Parazoarcus communis: one gene and its partner. The protein of the gene in region 2 binds, or shares a complex with, the protein of the main gene of each other region. Links are inferred from orthologs where the notes say so. Each region holds a gene or a part of one and is shown on either strand. Other genes may lie near its edges.

Region 1 (4,215 bases), 390 kb from region 2 along the record:
GACCTGAGCGGCAATCGGCAAGGGGACGCCCAAGGCACAGGCCTCCTGCATCAGGATGCCGAAATCCTTGTGATGCAGGCGCGCCTCGACACCGGCGGAAAAATCACGACTCACCATGCGCGCCCCCATTACTTCGAGCACCCGCGACGCGGCAGACCCACCCATCAGCGCCTGACGCACCGCTGCCAGGTCGACACCATGTGCCTGCGCCAGATGCATGGCCTCTGCGCCGGCCTGGATCGCCGCCACCATGATCATCTGGTTGCAGGCCTTGGCCACCTGTCCTGCGCCAGCCGGCCCCACATGCACGATGCGCTTGCCGAGGACCTCAAGCACCGGGCGCACCCGCGCCAGCGTCTCAGCCTCACCACCGGCCATGATGGCCAGCGTGGCATCGATCGCGCCCTGCGCGCCGCCCGACACGGGCGCATCGAGCCAGCCCACGCCACGGCCGGCATGGTGCGCAGCAAGCCTGCGCGCGCAACCCGGCGCAATCGTGCTCATGTCCACATGCACCGAGCCCGCGGCAAGCCCCTTAGCCAGGCCCTGCTCGCCGTACACCAGCGCCTCGACATCGGCACTGCCGGTGACGATGCTGATGACGACCTCGCTGCGCGCCGCCAGCTCCGCAGGCGTGGCGCAGGCGAGCGCGCCCGCTGCGACCACGTCGGTGGCGGCCTCCGGGCGCCGTGCCCACACCGCCAGCTCATGCCCGGCACCCAGCAGATGACGGGCCATCGGCGCGCCCATCGCGCCGAGGCCGATGAAACCAAGCCTCATTCGCCGGCTCCGCCGCTCATGAGCTCGAGCAGCTTCAGCATCGCGATCGAGTCATCCTCACCCAGCCCGCTGCCGACCATCGCATTGAACATCTGCGCGGTGGCCGCCGAAGACGGCAGAGAAAGACCGAGTCGATGCGCCTCTTCCATCACGATGCGCATGTCCTTCTGGTGCATCCAGGCCTTGAAGCCGGGACGGAAGTTGCGGTCGAGCATGCGCTGCCCGTGGTTCTCGAGAATGCGCGAGTAGGCAAAACCGCCGAGCAGGGCCTCACGCACCTTGCCCGCATCCACGCCGCTGCGGGTGGCAAAGTTGAGAGCCTCGGCCACTGCCGCCACCCCGACGCCGGTCAGAATCTGGTTGCAGGCCTTCGCGACCTGGCCAGCGCCCGCATCGCCAATGCGCGTCACCGACTTGCCCATGGCCTCGAACACCGGCCTGATTTTGTCGAACGCGGCCTCATCGCCACCGGCCATGATGGTCAGCGAGCCGGCAATCGCACCCACCTCGCCACCGGACACCGGCGCGTCGATCATGCTCACGCCACGCGCCTTGAGACCGGCGGAAATCGCCTGCGCCGCCGCAGGGGCGATGGTGCTCATGTCGGCGTGAATGTGGCCCGGTCCCGCGCCTTCGGCCACGCCACCGGCACCGAGTGTCACCTGCTCCACGTCCGGCGCATCAGCCACCATGCTGATGGTAATCGCAGCGCGCTGTGCGACTTCGGCTGCACTGGCACAGTCTCCGGCACCGGCTTCGAGCAGCGGCGCCATCGACTCGCGGCGGCGGCTCCAGACATGCACTTTATGTCCGGCCTTGATCAGGTTCAGCGCCATGGGGCGGCCCATCAGGCCCAGTCCGATAAATCCGACTTCCATTTCGACTCTCGCTCCGTGAGAAATTCATAGAAAAGCAGCGCAGCCGGCCCGCCCACCCTACCGCGAACGGCACGGGCAGCGGATAATCCCGACTCATGAACTGTGCTCCCATGATCAAGGAAATCGGGCGCGGCGCCAAGGGCGCCCGCTCTCTCGAACGCGACGCGGCCGCCACCCTCTTCGGTGGCATGCTCGACGGCAGCGTGGGCGACCTCGAGCTTGGCGCCATCCTGATCGCCCTGCGGATCAAGAGCGAGTCGCTCGACGAGCTGCTCGGCTTCAAACAGGCCATGGACACACAGGGCGCACAGGTCGTCGTTCCCGACGGCCCGCGTTGCGTCGTGCTGCCAAGCTACAACGGCGCCCGCCGCCAGCCCAACCTGATGCCGCTGGTGGCAATGTTGCTGGCCCGCGACGGGGTGCCGGTGCTGATTCAGGGCCGGCACGATTTCGAATCCCGGGTCAGCCCCTTCGAGCTGCTCGCTGCGCTCGGCATCACCCCCGCCAGCGATACTGCCGAAGCCGGCGCGCAACTGGCCAGCCGGCATCTGACCTGTCTGCAGGTCAGCACCCTGCTGCCGGGGCTCGACCGTCTGCTTTCGCTACGCCCGCGCATGGGCGTACGCAGCAGCGCCCACACCATGGCCAAGCTGCTCGACCCATGCAGGGGCCGCAGCGTGCGGGTGGTGGCCGTCACCCATCCCGAATACCTGGAACGCATGGACGAGTTCCTGCGTGCGGATGGTGGCCATGCGATGCTGCTGCGCGGCACCGAAGGCGAAATCTACGCCAATCCGAGACGCTGCCCGGAGATGAAGATCTATGCCGACGGCGCGAGCCGGATCGGTGTCGCGGGCGAGGATGGAGGCGCCCCGCCGCTTGCGGGCCTGCCCGACAGCCCGTCGATTGCTGACAACGTGGCGGCGATCCGCGCCATGCTCGACGGCAATCAGCCCGTCCCGGCCCCCATCGTGGCGCAGGTCAGGGCATTGAAGGCCCTCGCCCAGGCCTGAACCCTCGGGCTGCGATGCCAGGCACGGACGGTATTCAACCCACCAGCCGGCCATCCCGAAAGTCACTGAGCGCCTGATAGATCTCCTGCTCGGTATTCATCACGAAGGGGCCGTATTGCGCAATCGGCTCGTTCAGCGGCTGGCCGGCAATGAGCAGCACCCGCGCCGGCCCGGCGCCCTCGAGCACCACGCCGTCACTGCCTTCGCCCTTGGTGAGGATCGCCATGCGCTGCGCAGCGACCTGCTTGTCGCCGATCGTGACCTCGCCACGATAGACATAGACGAAGGCATTGTGAGCTTCAGGCAGCGACTGAAAGAAACGCCCGCCAGCAAGCAGATGCAGGTCGAGATACAGCGGCGCGCTGGCCTCGCGCGTGACCGCGCCTTCCACACCGTGACTGCGGCCTGCGATCACGGTGACGGCCACGCCTTCGCCGGTCTCGAACTTCGGCAGCTCCGCCGCAGAGAAATCGCGGTACCACGGCTCGCACAACTTGTCCCGCGCAGGCAGATTGAGCCAGAGCTGGAAGCCTTCCATCACGCCTTCTTCCTGCTGCGGAATCTCGGAGTGGATCACGCCACGACCGGCCGTCATCCACTGCACGCCGCCATTCTCCAGAAGGCCTTCATGTCCCGCGCTGTCGCGATGGAGCATGCGCCCGGCAATCATGTAGGTGATGGTCTCGAAGCCACGATGCGGATGATCGGGAAAGCCGGCGATGTAATCGTCCGGATTGTCGCTGCCGAAGGCATCGAGCATCAGAAAGGGGTCGAGCCGGCGCTGCAGCGCCTGTGTCAGCACACGCGTGAGCTTCACGCCCGCGCCGTCCGAGGTCGGGCGCCCGACAACCAGTTGTTCCACAGTTCGCGGCCGCAGCACACGCTCGGCCTGCAACGCAGGCTGAAGATCTTTCGTTGTCATTTCAAGCTCCTGTGCGAGCGGGGACGATCCGCCCCCGCTGTGTTCTTCAGCTCAGTGCCGCATGGATTTCCGCCTCGGCATCGGCAAGCGCCTGCTGCGCGGCGTCCGGCCCCATCGCGAAGCCTTCAGCATAGATGAAGCTGACATCGGTCATACCGAGGAAGCCGAGGAAGGTCCTGAGGTGCGGTACCTGAGAGTCCAGATCAGTGCCCCGATACTTGCCACCGCGAGCGAGGGCGACATAGACCTTCTTGCCCTTGAGCAGACCTTCGGGACCATTCTCGGTATAGCGGAAGGTGACGCCTGCGCGTGCAACCGCATCGATCCAGGTCTTGAGCTGAACCGGAATGCCGAAGTTGTACATCGGCACGCCCAGCACCAGCACGTCCGCTGCCTGCAGTTCAGCGATCAGGGCGTCATCGAGTGCCGCACGTGCTGCCTGCTCCGGGCTGCGCTTGTCTGCAGGAGTAAAGATGGCGCCCAGCGCGGCTTCGTCCAGCACCGGGTGCGGCGTTGTGGCCAGATCACGGACGTTCAGCACGGCGTCCGGCGAAGCCGTCTGCAGGCGCGCCACGATGGCGTTGGCAACACGCGTGGAGTTTGCACCTTCGCTGCGGGCGCT
Region 2 (4,200 bases):
GACATTTTCTGCACTTGGTCATTCTGACGCCTCCTGTGCTGCCTGGCGCTAAGGCGATTCTAACTGTCCAGGCGCGCTATTCGCATAACCATTGTTCCGGAAGCACAGACAGATTGTACTTTGCACTCTTTGGGTGCGTCTGCATTTCGTCGCAGAGGGGCGCGCATCCTTCAGCGACCGATCATGTTGTTCCGGTGTATCAGTTCCGGTTCGTCGATGTAGCCAAGCAGTTTCTCGATCTCGCTGGTCGGCTTTCGGGCGATGCGGCGGCATTCGGATGCGCTGTAGTTGACCAGGCCCCGGGCCACTTCCTCGCCGGTAATGCTGCGGCAGGCCACTGCTGCACCACGCCTGAAGTCGCCCCTGACTTCGATCAGGCCTACGGGCAGCAGGCTGCGGCCGTTCTTCAGTGCGGTGACTGCGCCGTCGTCGATCACGAGGTCACCGGCCAGTTGCAGGTGGTCGGCAAGCCATTGCTTGCGCGCCTGTAGCGGCGAGCTGCTGGCGTAGAGCAGGGTGCCGACGGGTTCGCCTGCGGCGATGCGCAGCAGCGGGTTCGTTTCGCGGCCGCTGGCGATGCAGGTGTGGGCGCCGCTGCGGGCGGCGCGCTGGGCAGCCTTGATCTTGGTGATCATGCCGCCCTTGCTGATGCCGCTGCCGGCGCCGCCTGCCATCGATTCGTATGTGGGGTCTTCGGCCCGACCTTCTCCGATGAGGGTGGCGCTCGGATCCTTGCGCGGATCGGCGGTGTACAGGCCGTTCTGATCGGTGAGAATGATCAGCGTCTCGGCTTCGATCAGGTTGGCGACGAGTGCGCCCAGCGTGTCGTTGTCGCCGAACTTGATCTCGTCGGTCACGACGGTGTCGTTCTCGTTGATGATCGGAATCACGCCAAGTCCGAGCAAGGTGGTGAGCGTCGAACGGGCGTTGAGGTAGCGGGTGCGGTTTGCGAGGTCGGCGTGTGTAAGCAGGATTTGCGCGGTCTGCAGACCGTGGCGCGAGAAGGCCTTCTCGTAGGCTTCGACAAGGCCCATCTGGCCGACGGCAGCAGCGGCCTGCAGTTTGTGCATCTCCTGCGGGCGCTTGGTCCAGTCCAGCCGTTGCATGCCCGCCGCGATCGCGCCGGAGGAGACCAGGGCGACTTCGCGGCCGTTGCTGCGCAGTGCTGCGATCTGGCGTGCCCAGTCGTCGAGCGCGGCGTGATCGAGGCCTGCGCCATTGTTGGTAACAAGGGCGCTGCCGACCTTTACGACCAGCCGGCGCGCATTCCTGATCTTCTCTCTCATGGTGTTCGACTGCCTGGGTGCAGTGTTAGCGGGGAGTGGTGTCGTCCTGCTGATCGGCTTCGCTGCCGTTATCCTCGTCGCCCTCATCATCCTCGCCGTCTTCTTCGTCGAGCTCGGCTTCGAGTGCGGCTGCTTCAGCGGCTGCGCGGGCTGCGTCGATGGCGGCAAGGCGGCTTTGCTCGGCAGCAAGGCGTTCCTGGCGTTCGGCTTCGATGCGCGCGCGCTCACCGTCGAGGAAGTCCTGGATGGTGAAGATCAGCGGCTTGCAGCCGTCGCCCTTGAGTGCGGAGATCTCGAAGTGGCGCTCGACCGGACCGTAGGCCTCGAGGAAGGCGGCGACGCGTTCGGCGCGCTCTTCTTCCGGGATCAGGTCGAGTTTGTTGAGGGCCAGCCAGCGTGGCTTGTTGTAGAGATCCTCGTCGTACTTGCGCAGTTCTTCGACGATGGCCTTGGCGTCGCGTGCGGGGTCGGCCTCGGGGTCGAAGGGTGCGAGGTCGACCAGATGCAGCAGCACATGGGTGCGCTGCAGGTGACGCAGGAACTGGTGGCCGAGGCCGGCGCCTTCGGCTGCGCCTTCGATCAGGCCGGGGATGTCCGCGATCACGAAGCTGCGACTCTCGGCCGTGCGGACAACACCGAGGTTCGGCGCCAGCGTGGTGAAGGGATAGTCGGCGACCTTGGGCTTGGCGGCGGAGACGGACCGGATGAAGGTCGACTTGCCTGCGTTGGGCAGGCCGAGCAGGCCGACGTCGGCGAGCACCTTGAGCTCGAGGTGCAGCATGTGCCGCTCGCCTTCCTGGCCCATGGTGCGCTTGCGTGGCGCGCGGTTGGTGCTCGACTTGAAGTGGATGTTGCCCAGACCGCCGCGGCCGCCGCTGGCGATCAGGATCTTCTTGCCGTCCTCGTCGAGGTCGGCAATCATCTCGCCCGTTTCGTGCTCGGTGATCACGGTGCCGACGGGGAAGCGCAGGGTGATGTCCTCACCGCCCTTGCCGTAACAGTCCCGGCTGCCGCCGTTCTCGCCACGTTCGGCGCGGAAGTGGCGGGTATAGCGGTAATCGATCAGGGTGTTGATGTTGCGGTCGGCCACTGCGTACACGCTGCCACCGCGACCGCCGTCGCCACCGTTGGGGCCGCCACGCGGAATGTATTTCTCGCGGCGGAACGTGGCAACACCGTTGCCGCCGTCTCCGGCAACAACTTCAATTCGGGCTTCGTCAAAAAACTTCATGATGCTTCCGGCTGGCAGGGACGCGGCAGGTGCGGCAGGTGCCGCGAGCCGGGTCGCAGGGGTACTGGTTATGGAGCGGGTAAAGCAGGTGATGCGATACAAACAAAAAAGCCCTACCGCAAGGATAGGGCTTTTCCGGTCGCGAGGCGAAAATCAGGCCTCGGCTGCCTCAGGCAGAATCGTCACGGTACGGCGACGGGCGGGGCCCTTCACCATGAACTTGACGGTGCCGTTGGTCAGTGCGAAAAGGGTGTGATCCTTGCCGATGCCGACGTTGTCGCCCGGGTGGTATTCGGTGCCACGCTGACGAACAATGATGTTGCCTGCGAGTACGAACTGACCACCGTAGCGCTTTACGCCGAGTCGTTTCGATTCTGAGTCGCGGCCGTTACGGGAACTACCGCCAGCTTTTTTATGTGCCATGTCGACTTACCTCCTGGCTCAGGCCGAAATCGCGTCGATGCGGATTTCGGTGTAGTTCTGACGATGCCCCTGGTGCTTCTGGAAGTGCTTACGGCGGCGCATCTTGAAAATCTTGATTTTGTCGTGACGACCGTGGGACACCACGGAAGCCGTGACGGAAGCTCCGGAAACCACCGGCGTGCCGATCTTGACGGCCTCGCCTTCGCCGACCATGAGAATCTGGTCGATGGTGATTTGGGAACCCACGTCGGCCGGTATCTGTTCTACCTTGATCTTTTCGCCGGCGACGACGCGATACTGCTTGCCACCGGTTTTTATCACCGCGTACATGGAGTTGCTCCGATTGATGGTTTTTGCAAAGAGTCGGGTACTGTATTGCGTGCGCAGGGAAAAGTCAATATTAATCAGTGCGTAATCGCTCGGGCGCGTCCTGGAGCAGCTGGTCCAGCGCCTGCTGTTCGGTGCGGTAGGCCGCGTGGGGCGCGATTCGAGGCCACAGGCCGTCGCGTTGCATGGCGTCGATGACCTGTTTCTTGAGTCCGCAGAAGGCGAGTGCCTGGCCCTGAAGCGCAAAGCGGTCGACCAGGGCTGTGAGCATGTGCAGGCCGGTGGCATCGATGTCGTTGATGCCTGCGCCCGAGATCAGCACGGTGCGCACATCCGGTTGGGCGCGGGCAGCCTGCAGGGTGGCGTCCTCGAAGGTAGCTGCAGTGACGAAGCTCAGCGGGCTGTCGAAGCGCAGGACGACGACATGCGGATGGGGGTGGGAGAGGTCAAAGCGTTCGAGGTCGCGATAGGTGCCATCGGCGTGCAGCCCCAGCAGCGCGACGCGCGGCGTCATGCTGCGGTAGACCATCAGCGACAGCGACAGCAGCAGGCCGGTCAGGATGCCGTTCTGAATGTTGGGGGCGAAGGAAAGCGTGGCGACAAAGGTGAGGGCTGCCGCAACGCCATCGTCACGGTTTGCCTGCCAGGCTTTCTTAAGGGCTCTGAAATCAAGCAGGTTGAACACGGCCTGAAGAATGACCGCAGCCAGCACGGGCTTGGGCAGATGCCAAAGCAGCGGCGTGAAGAAGATCAGGGTCGCCACGACCACGGCGACCGTGACCAGTGCGGACAGGCCGGTGCGCGCGCCGTTGTTGAAACTGAGAGCGGAGCGGGAGAACGAGGCGCTGGTCGGGAGGCTGCCGGTGAATGCCGAGGCGAGCTTCGACAGGCCCTGTCCGATGAGCTCCTGATTCTGGTCCCACGGCTCCCTCA

Evidence for each region. The genes of interacting proteins can lie anywhere in the genome.
Region 1: the proteins of cgtA (region 2) and ybiB are in contact, whole or in part, in a crystal structure (PDB 8BFT), measured with the Escherichia coli proteins. The link is inferred for Parazoarcus communis from one-to-one orthologs.

The regions. Positions count from the first base shown.
Region 1 is NZ_CP022188.1:602,946-607,160, forward strand. What follows is about bases 840-3,712. They hold ybiB (DNA-binding protein YbiB), read left to right. Parts: upstream 840-1,753; coding sequence 1,754-2,671; downstream 2,672-3,712. Other genes in these bases: CEW87_RS02790 (NAD(P)-dependent oxidoreductase), read right to left, coding at 840-1,658; CEW87_RS02800 (pirin family protein), read right to left, coding at 2,706-3,593; CEW87_RS02805 (FMN-dependent NADH-azoreductase), read right to left, coding at 3,640-3,712. In the rest of the region: CEW87_RS02785 (NAD(P)-dependent oxidoreductase), read right to left, coding at 1-780; more of CEW87_RS02790, read right to left, coding at 777-839; more of CEW87_RS02805, read right to left, coding at 3,713-4,215.
Region 2 is NZ_CP022188.1:212,699-216,898, reverse strand. The notes cover bases 415-3,272. They hold cgtA (Obg family GTPase CgtA), read right to left. Parts: upstream 2,518-3,272; coding sequence 1,312-2,517; downstream 415-1,311. Other genes in these bases: rplU (50S ribosomal protein L21), read right to left, coding at 2,959-3,270; rpmA (50S ribosomal protein L27), read right to left, coding at 2,671-2,940; proB (glutamate 5-kinase), read right to left, coding at 415-1,286. In the rest of the region: CEW87_RS00960 (hypothetical protein), read right to left, coding at 1-22; more of proB, read right to left, coding at 171-414; CEW87_RS00935 (SulP family inorganic anion transporter), read right to left, coding at 3,341-4,200. UniProt on the Escherichia coli protein: An essential GTPase which binds GTP, GDP and possibly (p)ppGpp with moderate affinity, with high nucleotide exchange rates and a fairly low GTP hydrolysis rate.